Regions from separate parts of the Lactobacillus intestinalis genome, predicted to be linked through region 2. Evidence: predicted binding sites of a transcription regulator. Region 2 holds the regulator's gene; the other holds the start of a gene.
What was found. Region 2 encodes NrdR, which represses ribonucleotide reductase genes. Its sites were predicted from a motif close to ACACNATATATNGTGT; they were not measured.
Positions count from the first base shown of each region.

Region 1 (5,180 bases), 460 kb from region 2:
ATGGCTGGAACTTCTTCAGTGATAAGGTAGATGCAGATGAAGCCATGCATGACTTTCCGGAAATGCAATATCATATGGATGAACCTGATGCTAACCCATCAATTATTCCATTGTGGTACTTATGTAAATTAGCTCGTAAGCATGTTACTGTTGCTCTTTCTGGTGAAGGTGCCGATGAACTTTTTGCAGGATATGTTAACTATGGGATGCACACTCATAACGATGTGATTAAGGTCTTTACTTCAGAGCTTAAGAAACTTCCTAAGAAGAGTAAGGTTAAACTTGCGCATAAGATTAAGAAGATGCCTAATTTCCCAGGAAAAGTTCACATGTATACTAACTTAGCAGAACCTAGTGAATTCTACGTTGGTCAATCAGTTATCTACGATATGGATTACCCAACTATCTTCACTTCCAAAGATGCGAACGACATCTTGCAACCAAGTTACCGTAACAAGTTAACGGTTAACGGCATCTACCAAAAGGACTTCAAGAAAGTTAAAAATATTGATAACGTTAAGCAAATGCAATACATTGACTTGCACCACTTTATGCTTAACGATATTGAACAAAAAGCCGATAAGATTTCAATGGCTCACTCACTTGAACTTAGAGTTCCTTACCTTGATAAGAAGATTGCAGAACTTGCAAATAGTATTCCTACTAAGTATTTGGTTAACCGCCATGATACTAAGTATGCTCTTCGTAAGGCTTCAGAAAAGGTATTGCCTGATGAATGGGCAAAGCGTCCAAAATTAGGCTTCCCAACTCCAATTAAGCAATGGCTTCAAGAACCACGTTTCTACAAGCAAGTACGTGAACTCTTCCAAGCTGATTTTGTAAATGATATCTTCGATCAAAAGAAGATCATTGCTTTATTGGATGATAACTACAAGGGTGACGGTTCACATCGTCGTCAGATTTGGGCAATTTATACCTTCCTTGTTTGGTACAAGTTATTCTTTGTAGATTACAAGAATACTGTTAAGAAATACCAACATGTTCAACCAGAAGTTGCAAGTTTGATCTCACAAGGTAAGTTACTTTAATTAGGGAGTTTTTTTGAGAATAATGACTAAGAAGTTTACGCCAATTTTACTTGGCAGTGATATTAATGTGTATGGAATGGCTCGTTCATTTAACGAAGCTTATGGAATTAAGGTTAAAGCACTAGCTGATATTCAACTTGCTGCTACTCGTTATTCAAAAATTGTGGATGTTGAAATCCACCATGGTTTTAGTGCTGATCCAACTTTCATGGATGTAATGCACAAGAAGATGGAAATTTACAAGAATCACAAGGAACCTGTAATTTTGATTGCTTGTGGTGATGGTTATGCAGAACTATTGGCAAAGCATAAGGATGAATTAAGTGAAGTATTCATCGTTCCCTACATTGACTATGATTTGTTGGAAGTCCTTATTTCAAAAGAAGGCTTTTACGAAACTGCAGAAAAGTATGGCTTGCCATATCCAAAGACTAAGATCATTACTATGGATGAATACAAGGCTAAGAAGCACTTAGATATTCCATTTGATTATCCAGTCGAATTAAAGCCAGAAGATCCTGTTTCTTGGCTTAATTGTCAATTTGAAGGTCGTAAGAAGACTTTTACAATTCATGATGAAGCAGAACTTGCTGATATCGTAAATAAGATCTACACTCATGGATATAAAGAAGACTTGATCTTGCAAGACTTTATTCCAGGGGATGACTCTAATATGCGTACTTTGAATGCATATGTTGATAAGAATCACCAAGTAAAGATGATGTGTTTAGGTCACCCACTTCTTGAAGATCCAACTCCTCAATCAATTGGTAACTACATGACCATCTTGCCAGAATATGATGAAAAGTTATACGAACAAGTTCAAACTTTCCTTGAAAAATTGAACTACACTGGTATGGCTAACTTTGATATTAAGTATGATGAACGTGACGGGGAGTACAAGTTCTTCGAAATTAACTTGCGTCAAGGTCGTTCAAGTTTTTATGTAACTTTAAATGGTTACAATTTAGCTAAGTGGTATATTGATGACTACGTAGAAGATAATTTGAAGGATAAGAAGACTGTATATGGTAATAAATTAAAGTCTAAGCACGTTCTTTGGCTTGGAGTACCAAACAAGATCTTTAAGGAATATGCTGTTGATAACGAAGCAAAACGTACAGCAGAAGAATTAATTCATGAAGGTCGCTATGGTACAACTGTCTTTTATGATAAAGATCGCAACTTTAAACGTTGGCTTTTAATGAAATACATGTTCCATAATTACTACTCAAGATACAAGCAATATTTTGAAGTTAACAAAGGACAATACTTCGAAAAGAAGAATAATTAATAAACTAATTGAAGTAGGGTATTCAAAGAATATCCTACTTTTTTGTGCAAATTTTTTAAAAAATAATTTTTATTTGCTGAAGGTCGTTCACATCGCAATTTTGCCTAATACAACTTATAGATAGCAAAGTTTATATAGGATACAATATCTTGTAGTTATGATATGATTTAGCTACGTCTTAAGGAGTAGTGAACAAAATGCTAAAACAAGAAATTAACACACGCTTGGAAGATTTAACAATGCTGAAAACCTTCATCAAACGGGATGGTGCTAAATATCCTTTTGAGATTTTTAAATTGGAAATGGTACTTCACAATTTAGATCTTGATGATGTCAAAGTACCTCTCTTGGCAGAAATTATTTCTCGTTTGTCTTCACAAAATGTAAAAGCAGAAGAAGTAGCTCAAGCTTTTCATGATAGTTTAAATTCTTTGGGTTACTTAGATGAAGCTAAGAAATATGTGACATACCGCCAAAAAGATCAAGAAGAATGGGAAAAGCAAACCGATACTAAGAATCGACTAGAAAGATTAGTTCATAAAGATCCCACTATCGTCAACGAAAATGCTAATAAAGATAGTGATGTCTTTAGTACTCAACGGGATTTAACTGCGGGTGTGGTAGGAAAAACGGTTGGTTTAACTATGATGCCTGAACATATTGCAAAGGCTCACTTGCGTGGTGATATTCACTGGCACGATCTTGATTACACCCCTCTTTCACCGATGTCAAACTGTTGCTTGATTGATTTTAAGGAAATGCTTACCAATGGTTTTAAGATTGGAAATGCGTTTATGGAAAGTCCAAATTCAATTGGAGTAGCTACTAGTCAAGTTGCGCAAATCATCACTAATGTCGCATCTAGTCAGTATGGAGGATGTTCTTTTGATAGAGCGGATCAAGTTTTAGCTCCATTTGCTCAAAAGAATTATGAGAAGCACTTAAAAGCTGCCTATGAATTAATTGATGATAAGGATAAGGCGGAAGCATTTGCTAAAAAACGCACTAAGAAAGATATTTATGATGCAATGCAAAGCCTAGAATATGAGATCAACACGATGTTTTCTAGCCAAGGTCAAACTCCCTTTACTAGTTTGGGATATGGCTTAGGAACTTCTTGGATTGAAAAAGAAATCCAAAAAGATATTCTACGTATTCGAATTGCTGGCTTGGGCAAGGAACATCGAACTGCGATTTTCCCTAAATTGCTTTTTACTATCAAAAAGGGTCTTAACTTACATCCAGGCGATCCTAACTATGATGTTAAAAAGCTGGCCATTGAATGTTCAACTAAGAGAATGTATCCTGATGTATTGATGTATGACAAGATCAAAGAAATTACTGGATCATTTAAGTGTCCAATGGGTTGCCGATCCTTTTTGCAAGGATGGAAAGATAAAAATGGTAAAGAGGTTAACTCTGGACGCATGAACCTCGGAGTAGTGACGGTTAACTTGCCACGCATTGCCATTGAATCACACGGGGATATGGACTTATTCTGGAAAATCTTTAATGTACGAATGAGAACAGCCCATGAAGCATTAAAATTTAAAGCTCATCGCGTAACTGAGGCTGTTCCAGTAAATGCGCCAATTCTTTATCAATTTGGCGCCTTTGGCAAGAGATTGAGTGAAGATGGAAATGTAAACGACCTATTTAAGAATGGTCGTGCAACTATTTCTTTAGGGTACATTGGTCTTTATGAAGTAGGAACTGTATTTTATGGACCTGATTGGGAAAAGAATAAGGACGCCCATGATTTTACCGTCCAAATTGTCAAAAAGATGCATGGATTATGTGCTAAATGGGAAAAAGAAGATCCAAACCATTATCATTACAGTCTCTATTCCACTCCAAGTGAAAGTTTAACGGACCGTTTTTGCCGTTTAGATACAAATAAGTTTGGCAAGATTAAAGATATTACTGATAAGGATTACTATACAAACTCTTTCCACTATGATGTGCGTAAGCATCCAACTCCATTTGAAAAACTAAGTTTTGAAATGGATTATCCAAAATATGCAGCAGGTGGTTTTATTCATTATTGTGAATATCCTAATCTTAAGCAAAATCCGGCAGCTTTAGAAGCTGTTTGGGACTGGGCATATGACAAGGTTGGGTACCTGGGTACTAACACGCCAATTGATAAATGTTACAAGTGTGGTTTTGCCGGGGAGTTTAAAGCTACGGCAAAAGGTTTTCAATGTCCTGAATGTGGAAATCATGATCCTAAAACTTGTGATTGTGTGAAAAGAACTTGTGGTTATTTAGGAAATCCTTTGAAGCGGCCAATGGTTCATGGTCGTCATGAGGAAATTGCTCATCGTGTAAAACACATGAATCAAGGTTTAGAAACTCAAATGGCAAATGACGAAACTAGAAGAAATGAGCAATACTAATGCCAGAAAAAGATCAGAATAATCAAGAAGGACCTGATACTCGCAATAATTTGATAAAAATTAATGTGGGTGGAGATACGGTTTTTGTTAATTCAAATCAATATAAGCCTAAAAAGGATATTAAACCTAAAAAACGATTGACTCAAAAAATGCCAAAAGATCCTAAACCGGGCGAATGGAAAACAGAAGATTATAGTTTGCATAAAATAGCTGACTATAAGCCTTTCAATTTTGTAGATGGTGAAGGAGTTCGTTGTAGTCTTTATGTATCAGGATGTTTGTTTGATTGTCCTGGGTGTTATAACTTAGCAGCTCAAAACTTTAATTATGGTAAAGTTTATACACAAGAGCTTGAAGATAAGATTATTGATGATCTTTCACAAAGTTATGTACAAGGCTTGACGCTCCTTGGCGGAGAACCATTTCTTAATACCTGGG
Region 1 is NZ_CP072983.1:143,005-148,184, forward strand. Features, by position in the region: gene asnB (asparagine synthase (glutamine-hydrolyzing)) at 1-1,049, shown strand, start outside; gene KBW87_RS00730 (carboxylate--amine ligase) at 1,072-2,343, shown strand; gene nrdD (anaerobic ribonucleoside-triphosphate reductase) at 2,541-4,742, shown strand; gene nrdG (anaerobic ribonucleoside-triphosphate reductase activating protein) at 4,742-5,180, shown strand, end outside.
Region 1: the regulator NrdR is predicted to act here: its motif matches at 2,483-2,498, upstream of nrdD (anaerobic ribonucleoside-triphosphate reductase).

Region 2 (9,686 bases):
GGGTAAAGTTTTTTAGCAACTGCTTCAAATACAAATGCAGCACTTGCACGTAAAACGTCTAAAGCTTCTTCATCTTTATCAGTTAAAATTGCAACTTCAGCATCATTATCTAAAACATAATCCAATGGTCTTAATTGGCCGTTAACCTTACCTGCTACAGCTGCTTTTCCAAGTGAAGTAGCGATACTTGAAGCCAACTTTCCAACAGTGATGCTTGAATCAAAATCTTTTTTTGAGCCATCTGGCAAAGTAATTGAAAAACTCATATTTACCTCCAAAAAATAGAAAATAAAAAGTCCCAGTGCCGGTAATAGCACTGGGACGTTAATTAGCGTGGTTCCACCCAAATTCAGATTATATAAATAATCTCTCATATACGGACTGATATTGGAGTCCAACCATTAATTATCAATTTGGGAAATAACGAGTGGGGTAGCTCTTTAATGGGAGCTTTCAGAACTAGGCCCCTCTCTCTGAGTCAAGAACTATCATGTTCGTTCATTTGAAATCAATTATACGCGTAGATTTTTGGGAATCAAGTCTTTTTTGAAAAAAATTAGATTCTTCTGTTTTCCCCTGAAACGACAACTTCTTTTGCTAAAAATCTTACTCGTTGCATCAAACGAGCTGCTTTTACAGGATCAACAGCATTTTTTGTTTCAGCAAAGTGCTTTTCAAGTTTATCCATGTCCAAATTAGATGAGAAAAATGTCGGAAGCACATTATCCATTCTTGCTTGCAAAATTACGCCTAAAACGTCATCACGCGACCATTGGCTGAGAGTTTCTGCCCCAATATCATCTAAAATCAAGACATCACACGCTGAAACGCGCTTGATTTCTTTATTTAGGCTGTTGTCTTCAAAGTGACTCGAAAGGCTTGCAATAAAAGTCGGCACATGTAAAAAGATGACGTTTTTGTTCGTAGCAGCAATCGAATTTGCAAGCCCAGCTAACATGTACGTCTTTCCTACTCCAAAATTACCACTTAAATAAAGACCTTTTTGATGATTATTTTCTTTATAGCTATTTAAAAACTGTCGAATAAGAATCATAACATCTGAACGTTCATCAGAGATATCAAGATTGCTTAATTTTACTGAGCGCAGGTTCTTCGGTAGATCAATTAATTCCAAGTGCTTTTGAGTATTTATCTCTTTATCCGCCTCAATTTTAGCTTTAGTTGGCGCATATCGAATATCAATTACATCCCCACTAATAAACAACTCTGGTTGGTAACCATTCATTACATGATCAGATTTTTGTTTTTGGGAATAATATTCATATAAATTAGCAAAACTTGTTTCTACAATTTTTTTATTCAGTTTATCTTTATGAGCTGCTAAAAATTCACGAACATCTTTATCATGTAAAACCTCATTTTGAATCTCTTGCAAAGAAGCTCCAAAATTTCGTTTTTTTACTATTTTTTTGAGAGTATCACCAATTGGCTCCATTTTTATCACCTACTTCATGCCATTTTGTTCTTCAAAATTCTTAAAGAAATTTCTTAGTTCTTCAGCACTAACTGATTTATTAACCTTAGCTTTCTTCTTACTCCAATCAGTTCCTTCTTCAACTCGCTTCTTACCATAAGATGTTTTCTTAGTCTCTTGCGTCTTAATCAGCGGTTCCTTATGGTTATCTTGCTTGCGCGCATTAATCCGCTTTAAGGCAGTTACGGCATCCCCAACTTGATTTTCAGTCCAATCCTCTGCAATTCTCTTAGCTAAATTGTACGACACAACCGAATTATAAGTTAAGCAAGTATAGACAACCATATTTAAAACAGATACAGGTAAGTGATATTTTCTATTAATCACATTAACAGTATAGCTTTCACTGGAATAAACTTGCCCTCCATACTGCTTTTTAACCTTATGCAAAAAGTCATAGGGCGATAGATTCATCGCATTTTTAACAATTTCTTGCTCATTGTGAGATAAACCGCTCAAATCCAGCTTTTCTTCTTTAGGGTTTTCCTTATTAGCCAAAAAACGCACATTTTGAGATTCTTCTGCAATCTTCTCTTCAATCAGCTGCATATTCAACTCATACTGGGTTGGCGCTTCCCGCATGGCATACATTGCTTTATCAGAAAACTCTTTTTCGTTCAAATTGTAAGTGGTCATGAGAGATGCAATCTCACGTTGATGAAGAGTTACTTGCTCGGGCGGAATTTGATACATTTCAAATTGTTGTTTCAAAAATTCCCAATCAATATTACTGTGATCATTGACTTGAGCTGGAACAATTTTTTGACCCGTATTTTCACTAGCAGCTTTTTTCACATCATCAGATGGAGTAATTGCTTCTGCTTGTGATAGATGGAAGACGTCAAAAAAAGATGCAGAAACATCTTGTGCATCTTTAATGGGTTTTTGAGCTCGTTTAAGTTCCTTAGCAAAAGCATGACTTAAAGCATGAAACTTAATTGCCCCTATTTTTTCTTTTAAAAGACTCGCTAAAAGCGCAGTTGAAAAGAATTCTTGTGCACTAGGCACATTCATCAACTGAAAAATAAGAATTTTATTAATAATACTATCAGCGAGATACGTCTTCACTAAACCGACAGCTTCCAGTTTATGCAAAGCAGAAAACATGTCTTTTAAACTGCAATCTAGTTCCTCCTGCAGAGAATAAATCCCCTGCGAATCTGAAACTATTGCATACGCATCATAATCCTGAATCAAAGTTTGATATAAAGAAACTGCCGTGGCGCCAACAATGGGCTGATAGAGTTTAATCAAAACCTTGATATCTCCTGGGAACAAATTGATTTTGTTAGCAACGTAAAATGGCTGCTTAGGATTAGATGTTTCAAACATCTCTAATTTCCTTTCTCACGCTTTGCCATCATATCTTCCATCGTCTTCATAAAGCTAGACATATCTTTAAATTCACGATAGATAGAAGCAAAACGAATATAGGCTACATCATCGATGTCAGCTAATTCATCCATGACAAATTGACCAATTTTCTTAGATGAAATTTCACTAACACCTTGCTTACGAACTTTATTTTCAACATGGTCCACCAACTGCTCAAATTGTTGACTAGTAATTGGTCTCTTTTGACAAGCAGCCATGACCCCATGCAAAATCTTCTTACGACTAAATGGCTCAAGCGTTCCATCATTCTTAATAACAAGTAATGGTGCAGTTTCAATTCTTTCAAATGTAGTAAAACGAAAGCCACAATTTTCACATTCTCGGCGACGTCTAATAGCTCGATTTTCATCGCTTGGACGAGAATCAATAACGCGTGAAGCATTTTGATGACAATTTGGACATTCCATAATTAAACCTCATACTTAATTTTCGTTAATAACTCATTCAATTTTTTATATAAATCTTCTACAGAACCAGTATTTTCAATCACATACGTGGCTCTAGCTTCTTTTTCTTTTAATGACATTTGACTGTTAATTCTACTAAGAGCTTCTTCTTTAGTCAAATTATTTCGTGCCATTAATCGTTTAAGCTGTAGGTCTTGAGGCAAACTAATTACTAAAGTTTCGTTATAATATTTTTCACTATGAGATTCAAACAAAACTGGGGCATCGACGATAATCAAAGAATAGCCTTCAGATTTATATTGTGCGATTTGTGATTCCATTTCTTGAAAAATCCGCGGATGAGTAATTTCATTCAAAATTTTCATTTTTGTGGGATCATTAAACACTAATTTGCCCAACTTTTTTCGATTAATGGTTTGATCTTCATTTAAATATTCATCACCAAAAACCTCTTTAATATCTTTCCAAGCCGGCTTATTAACATTCATGATGTTGTGGGCTATCTCATCACAGTCCACAATTGGAATATTTTTTTCCTCAAAAAATTTATCAGCAGTACTTTTACCAGTCGCAATTCCGCCGGTTAAACCTAACACAAGTGTCATTTATATATCACCTGACAATGCGGGCAAAATGTTGTTCCTCGCCCATTTACTTTGATTTTTTCTAATATTGTATTACATCTAGGACATTCTTCGCCACTATGACCATATACTTTAAGCTTATCTTGAAAACCGCCATAGTTTCCATTAGCATCAAGATAAGTATGGACTGTGGTTCCATGCAATTCAGTTGCCCATTTAATCGTATGATTAATATTTTTACGTAGTTCTTTTACTTTGTCTGCAGGAATAGCCCTTGAAACACTAAGCGGATGAATCTTTGCTTGCCATAAAACCTCATCCACATATATATTTCCAAGTCCTGCTACAATCGTTTGATCTAGCAGAGTATTTTTAATATTCTTTTTCTTTGTTTTGAGTTTAGAAATAAAATATTGATCAGTAAAATCAGCTGAATTTGGCTCTACGCCCAATCTTCCAATTGCAGTTGCTGTCTTTTCACTTCCGGTTAAAATAAGCTGCATTCGGCCGAATTTACGAACATCATTATATCTAAGTGCAGTATGATCAGTGAATTCAAATTGAACATGATCATGCTTATCTTTAGGCGTATCCACATCAACTAAGTGATACTTACCTTCCATCCGCAAATGAGACACAATAGTTAGATTATCACTTAATCTAATCAAGAGATACTTGGCATAACGATCGATGCCAATCACCTTTTTATTTACTAAATCATGAACAAATTCACTTTGATCACTGGCTACAATATTGGGATACCACAATGTTACATTTTTTATAGTTTTCCCTTTAATTAAAGGAATCAGCGATCTTCTCACTGTTTCCACTTCTGGCATTTCTGGCATAGTGTCACCTACTTTGCATCATACCAATTATGACCATAACCTGAATCTGCCACTAATGGCACATCAAGTTTGACTGCAGATTGCATTACTTCTGGGACAATCTTTTTAATAGTTTCTAATTCTTCTTTTGGCACATCAAAGACCAATTCGTCATGAATCTGCAAAACCATTTTAGTCTTCAAATGAAGCTCCTCAAGTTTCTTTTGCATATTAATCATTGCTATCTTAATGATATCCGCCGCTGATCCTTGAATCGGAGAATTAATTGCAGTTCTCTCAGCAAAACTACGTACATTAAAGTTCTTAGCATGAATATCAGGCAGATATCTTCTTCTATGCATGATAGTTTCTGCATAGCCATGTTCACGAGCAAACTTTACAGCCTTATCCATGTATTCCTTAATCTTAGGATATTGTTCAAAGTAATTATCAATAAATTCCTTAGCTTGTTTACGAGAAATTCCCAAGTTTTTAGCTAAACCATAATCAGAAATACCGTACACAATCCCAAAATTAACAGCCTTTGCATGTCGACGCATAAGGGGTGTAACTTGATCTGGAGAATCAAGATGGAAGATTTTCATGGCTGTATGAGAGTGAATATCATAGCCAGTCTTGAAGGCTTCTTGCATATTTTCATCCCCTGAAACATGGGCCAAAACACGCAATTCAACTTGAGAATAGTCACATGAGAAAATATAGCCATCTGGATCAGTTGGTACAAAAGCCTTTCTAATTTGCTTTCCTTCTTCAGTCCGAGTTGGAATATTTTGCAAGTTAGGATCAACTGAGGATAAACGACCAGTGGCTGTTAAAGTTTGGAGATAACGAGTATGAACGCGACCATCTGATTGAATTACATCAAGCAACCCCTTTACATAAGTTGATTGAATTTTTGCAATTTGACGATAATCCAAAATTTGATTAATGATCGGACTTTCCGTCTTCAACTTATCCAAAACTTCTACAGAGGTTGAATAGCCGGTTTTAGTTTTCTTAACAGGGGGCAGACCAAGCTTTTCAAATAAAATATGTCCCAACTGCTTAGGTGAATTAATATTAAATTCTTCTCCTGCTTGCTGATAAATCTTATTTTCAAGATCCTTTAATTTTATTGCAAAATCATTTTCTAGTTGCAAAAGTGTACTTGGCAAAACTTTCATTCCACTAATTTCCATTTTTGCAAGAACAAATGCAACCGGAATTTCAATTGCATCATAAAGATCATCTTGCTCATGATCTTTCAACTTTTTAAGTAGTTCAGGTTTTAACTTTTGAATCACGCTAACTTTAGCCGCTAAATGCTTGAAAAGGTCCGCATCCTCTGGCACAGCCTGCTTTTTGCCTTTACCATAAACTTCAAGATCAGTTTTTACGGAATATTCATCATATAAATGGGCAATCTCGCCTAAATCATTAGAATTATTTTCATTATTAACTAAATAGGAAGCTAAAAGCATATCATAATCAAAACCACCCGCTTCAATATTTAATCGATGTAGCCCTACATAGGTTCTCTTAAGATCAAAAACATTTTTCTTGATAGTCTTATTTTCTAAAATTCCTCTTAAAGGCATTTCTTGTAAAAGAGCTATATCTTTTGAAACATAGTTCTTTTTACCAACTCTTAAACCAAAACCAACAAACGGAGCAACATGATAATTATCGCCAAGCATTTCTAAATAAAAATCGACTTCTTTTTCTTTTATGTCAGCCAATTCGTCTAGATTATCTTTAGTTAACTCCACATATTCATATTGCTCTACCCCGGTATTTTCTCCTTGAGCATCAGCTGAAGAATTAAGTTCAGCCAAAAACTTCTTGAATCCCAAACGTTCATAAAGTTCACGCAACTTTTCATAATCGATATCTTTTTTCTCAGTATCTTCAAGAGTAACTTCAACTGGAGAATCACGATCAATTGTTGCTAATTTTTTTGCTAAAAAGGCCTTGTCCTTGTCATTGATCAAGTTTTCTTTTAGCTTTGACTTTTTCATTTCTTCTAGATGGGCGTAAAGATTTTCAATTGAACCATATTTTTGAATCAAGCGTGACGCTGTCTTCGGGCCAACTTTAGTAACACCGGGATAATTATCAGAATTATCGCCCATCAAAGCCTTCATATCAATGAATTCAATTGGTGTAACCCCATTAACTTCTTTCATGTGTTCAGGGGTGTAAGCTTCTGTATCACCAACCCCATTTTTAGTAATTAAAACTGTTGTCTTGTCTGAAGCCAGCTGAGTTAAATCTTTATCTCCTGTGACAATGGTCACTTCATAACCAGCTTTTTCACCCATCTTAGAAAGGGTTCCAATAATATCATCTGCTTCATAATTAGCTAATTCATAGCTTTTAATGCCCAAATCTTTCAACATTTCTCGAATTACCGGCAATTGTTCAAGTAATTCACTTGGTGTTTTTTGACGACCACCTTTGTAGTCCTCATACATTTTGGTTCTAAAAGTTACTTTTCCCGCATCAAATGCAACTAAGACGTTAGTAGGATCAACTTGTTTTAAGATTGCATCGAGCATATTTTTAAAAGTATAGATTGCATTAGTATGTAAACCATCAGGACTTACAAAACGATCAAGCTGACGGTATAAAGCATAAAAGGCACGAAAGGCCACTGAATTTCCGTCAATTAAAAGCAATTTCTTTTGTGCCATAAAAATCTCCTTAAAATAAAAAACTGTTCAATAGTACGTAACTATTTTAACAGTTTTCTTAGTCTTATATCATGGATTAGCAGTATTTTTAGTAGATCTTAGTTATCTTGAATAATTTCATTAATTCTATCTAAAGGTGTTTTATGTAAAAAGTCAAAAATGCTCTGTCTAACATCATAAGGAGATAGACGATCATCATACTTTAACAAAACACTTACCAAATCGATCATACAATGAACAAATACTTGAACATTTATATCAAAAAGCAATCTTTGTTTAGAGGATAACTTAATGCCAGAGGTACTCTTCATAGTAGTAGCTCTTTTTAAAAATTCATCACAACTAGTCTTATATATTAAATTATAGAATCTAATATCCCCATTATCAGAAAGCAAAGTTTGGATCTCTTCTTTTCGTTCAAAACAAAAAGCAATTGTATTTTTAGCCGAATTTAATACTGTTTCAAATTGTTTCTCTATAGGCAAACTATAATCAACATCCAAAATTACATCACGATCTTTTTCAATACTCTTCCTATAGCCCTCAATGAATTCTTTTTCAATTTCTTCAATTAAGTTATCTACATCTGAATAATACTGATAAAAAGTCCGAGTACTCACTCCTGATACTGAAATTATATCTTTAATTTTAACCTCTCTCAGGCTTTTTTCCTTTAAACATTCAAATAATGCTGCTTTTAATTGGCTTTTAGTATTAATAATTCTGATATCTACCATGCGAAATCTATTTATCCACCTTCCACTTAATCAAAATTTCTTTTAATAACTAAAAGAATCTTTTAGTTATTATTATAATCTTGTTACTTTTTCTTCAAAATTGCAATACCATTGAAAACAATCAAGACAAATTTAATAATATAAAGTAGATTATGAAAGCGCTAAAGGGGACTTTATAATGAATAACTTAACTCAAATCAAGGGCGAAGATTCAACTTTAACTGGGCTTCCTCAAAAATTCAATTTAAAATCACAAGATCAACATCAATTAAGTAAATTTGAAGAAATTTTGTTTAGCGATTCAATTTATTATCCATTTTCACCACTTCGACATATTAATGAAAAATTTGTCGATTTCATTACTGAATCAGGTAAAAACTTAATTATTGATTTTGTTTTTGCTCCAGAAACTAGCAATAAGATTTTAAATGAATTAATTTGGATAAGTAAAAAATATTTAGCAGCTAATAAGCAGCTGATCGATTATGATAAAATCAAGAACAATTGGATTTGGATCTTAAGTTTATCATTTTCTTATATTTCAAAAAGCATTCCATTTACCAAAGAAGAATTTTTAAATAAGATCAAAAACAACTAAGAAACAAAATGAGCCGTCAAAGCATCACAGCTTTTACGACTCATTTTTTATATTTAAATAATTATCAAATTACTAAAGCAACTTTTCAAAAGCATCTTCATACTTTGGAATATCACCAGCACCCATGAAGACAACTACAGAGTTTCTATTCTTAGTTAAATCAGCAATATTATCCAAATCAATTACTTCAGAATTTGGAATATTGTCAACCAAGTCTTGGCTAGAAATGTCACCACTTGCTTCACGTGCTGAAGCATAAATTGGCGTTACGTAAGCCTTATCAACATCACGTAAGATTTCTTCAAAGTCTTTTTGATATTTCTTAGTTCTTGAGAAAGTATGTGGTTGAAAGACAACAACCAACTTTTTATCTGGGAATTTTTGACGGGCAGCTTGAATAGTAGCTCTCATTTCTGTTGGGTGGTGAGCATAGTCATCGATTACAGCAATATCATCGAAGTCTTTTTCGCTAAATCTACGCTTAGCCCCCTTAAAAGTTAATAGTCCCTTCTTGATATCATCCATTGGAACTTTTTCAGTGTAAGCCACAGCAATTACAGCTGTCGCATTTAAAATACTGTGATCACCAAACAAATGAATTCCAAAACGACCCAAATCTTCACCGTGAGCTAAAACATTGAAACTTGAACCATCAGTAGTTTTCTCAATATTTACAGCTTGGAAGTCATCAGTATCTTTAAAACCATAAGTATACTTAGGAATATCAGTCTTCAAACTTTGCAAACGCTTGTCGTCACCCCAGACAAAGAGAGCCTTCTTAGTTTGATCAGCTGCAGATTGGAAAGCGGAAGTATAATCATCTTGATCCTTGAAGTAATCAGGGTGATCAAAGTCAATGTTAGTCATAATTTGGTAATCTGGATGATATGCCAAGAAATGACGACGATATTCATCTGCTTCATAAACAAAGAAACGTGAATCTTCTACAC
Region 2 is NZ_CP072983.1:601,743-611,428, reverse strand. Features, by position in the region: gene thrS (threonine--tRNA ligase) at 1-266, opposite strand, end outside; gene dnaI (primosomal protein DnaI) at 557-1,456, opposite strand; gene KBW87_RS02760 (DnaD domain protein) at 1,466-2,827, opposite strand; gene nrdR (transcriptional regulator NrdR) at 2,830-3,297, opposite strand; gene coaE (dephospho-CoA kinase) at 3,300-3,902, opposite strand; gene mutM (bifunctional DNA-formamidopyrimidine glycosylase/DNA-(apurinic or apyrimidinic site) lyase) at 3,899-4,729, opposite strand; gene polA (DNA polymerase I) at 4,738-7,401, opposite strand; gene KBW87_RS02735 (TetR/AcrR family transcriptional regulator) at 7,500-8,138, opposite strand; gene KBW87_RS02730 (hypothetical protein) at 8,317-8,736, shown strand; gene murC (UDP-N-acetylmuramate--L-alanine ligase) at 8,809-9,686, opposite strand, start outside.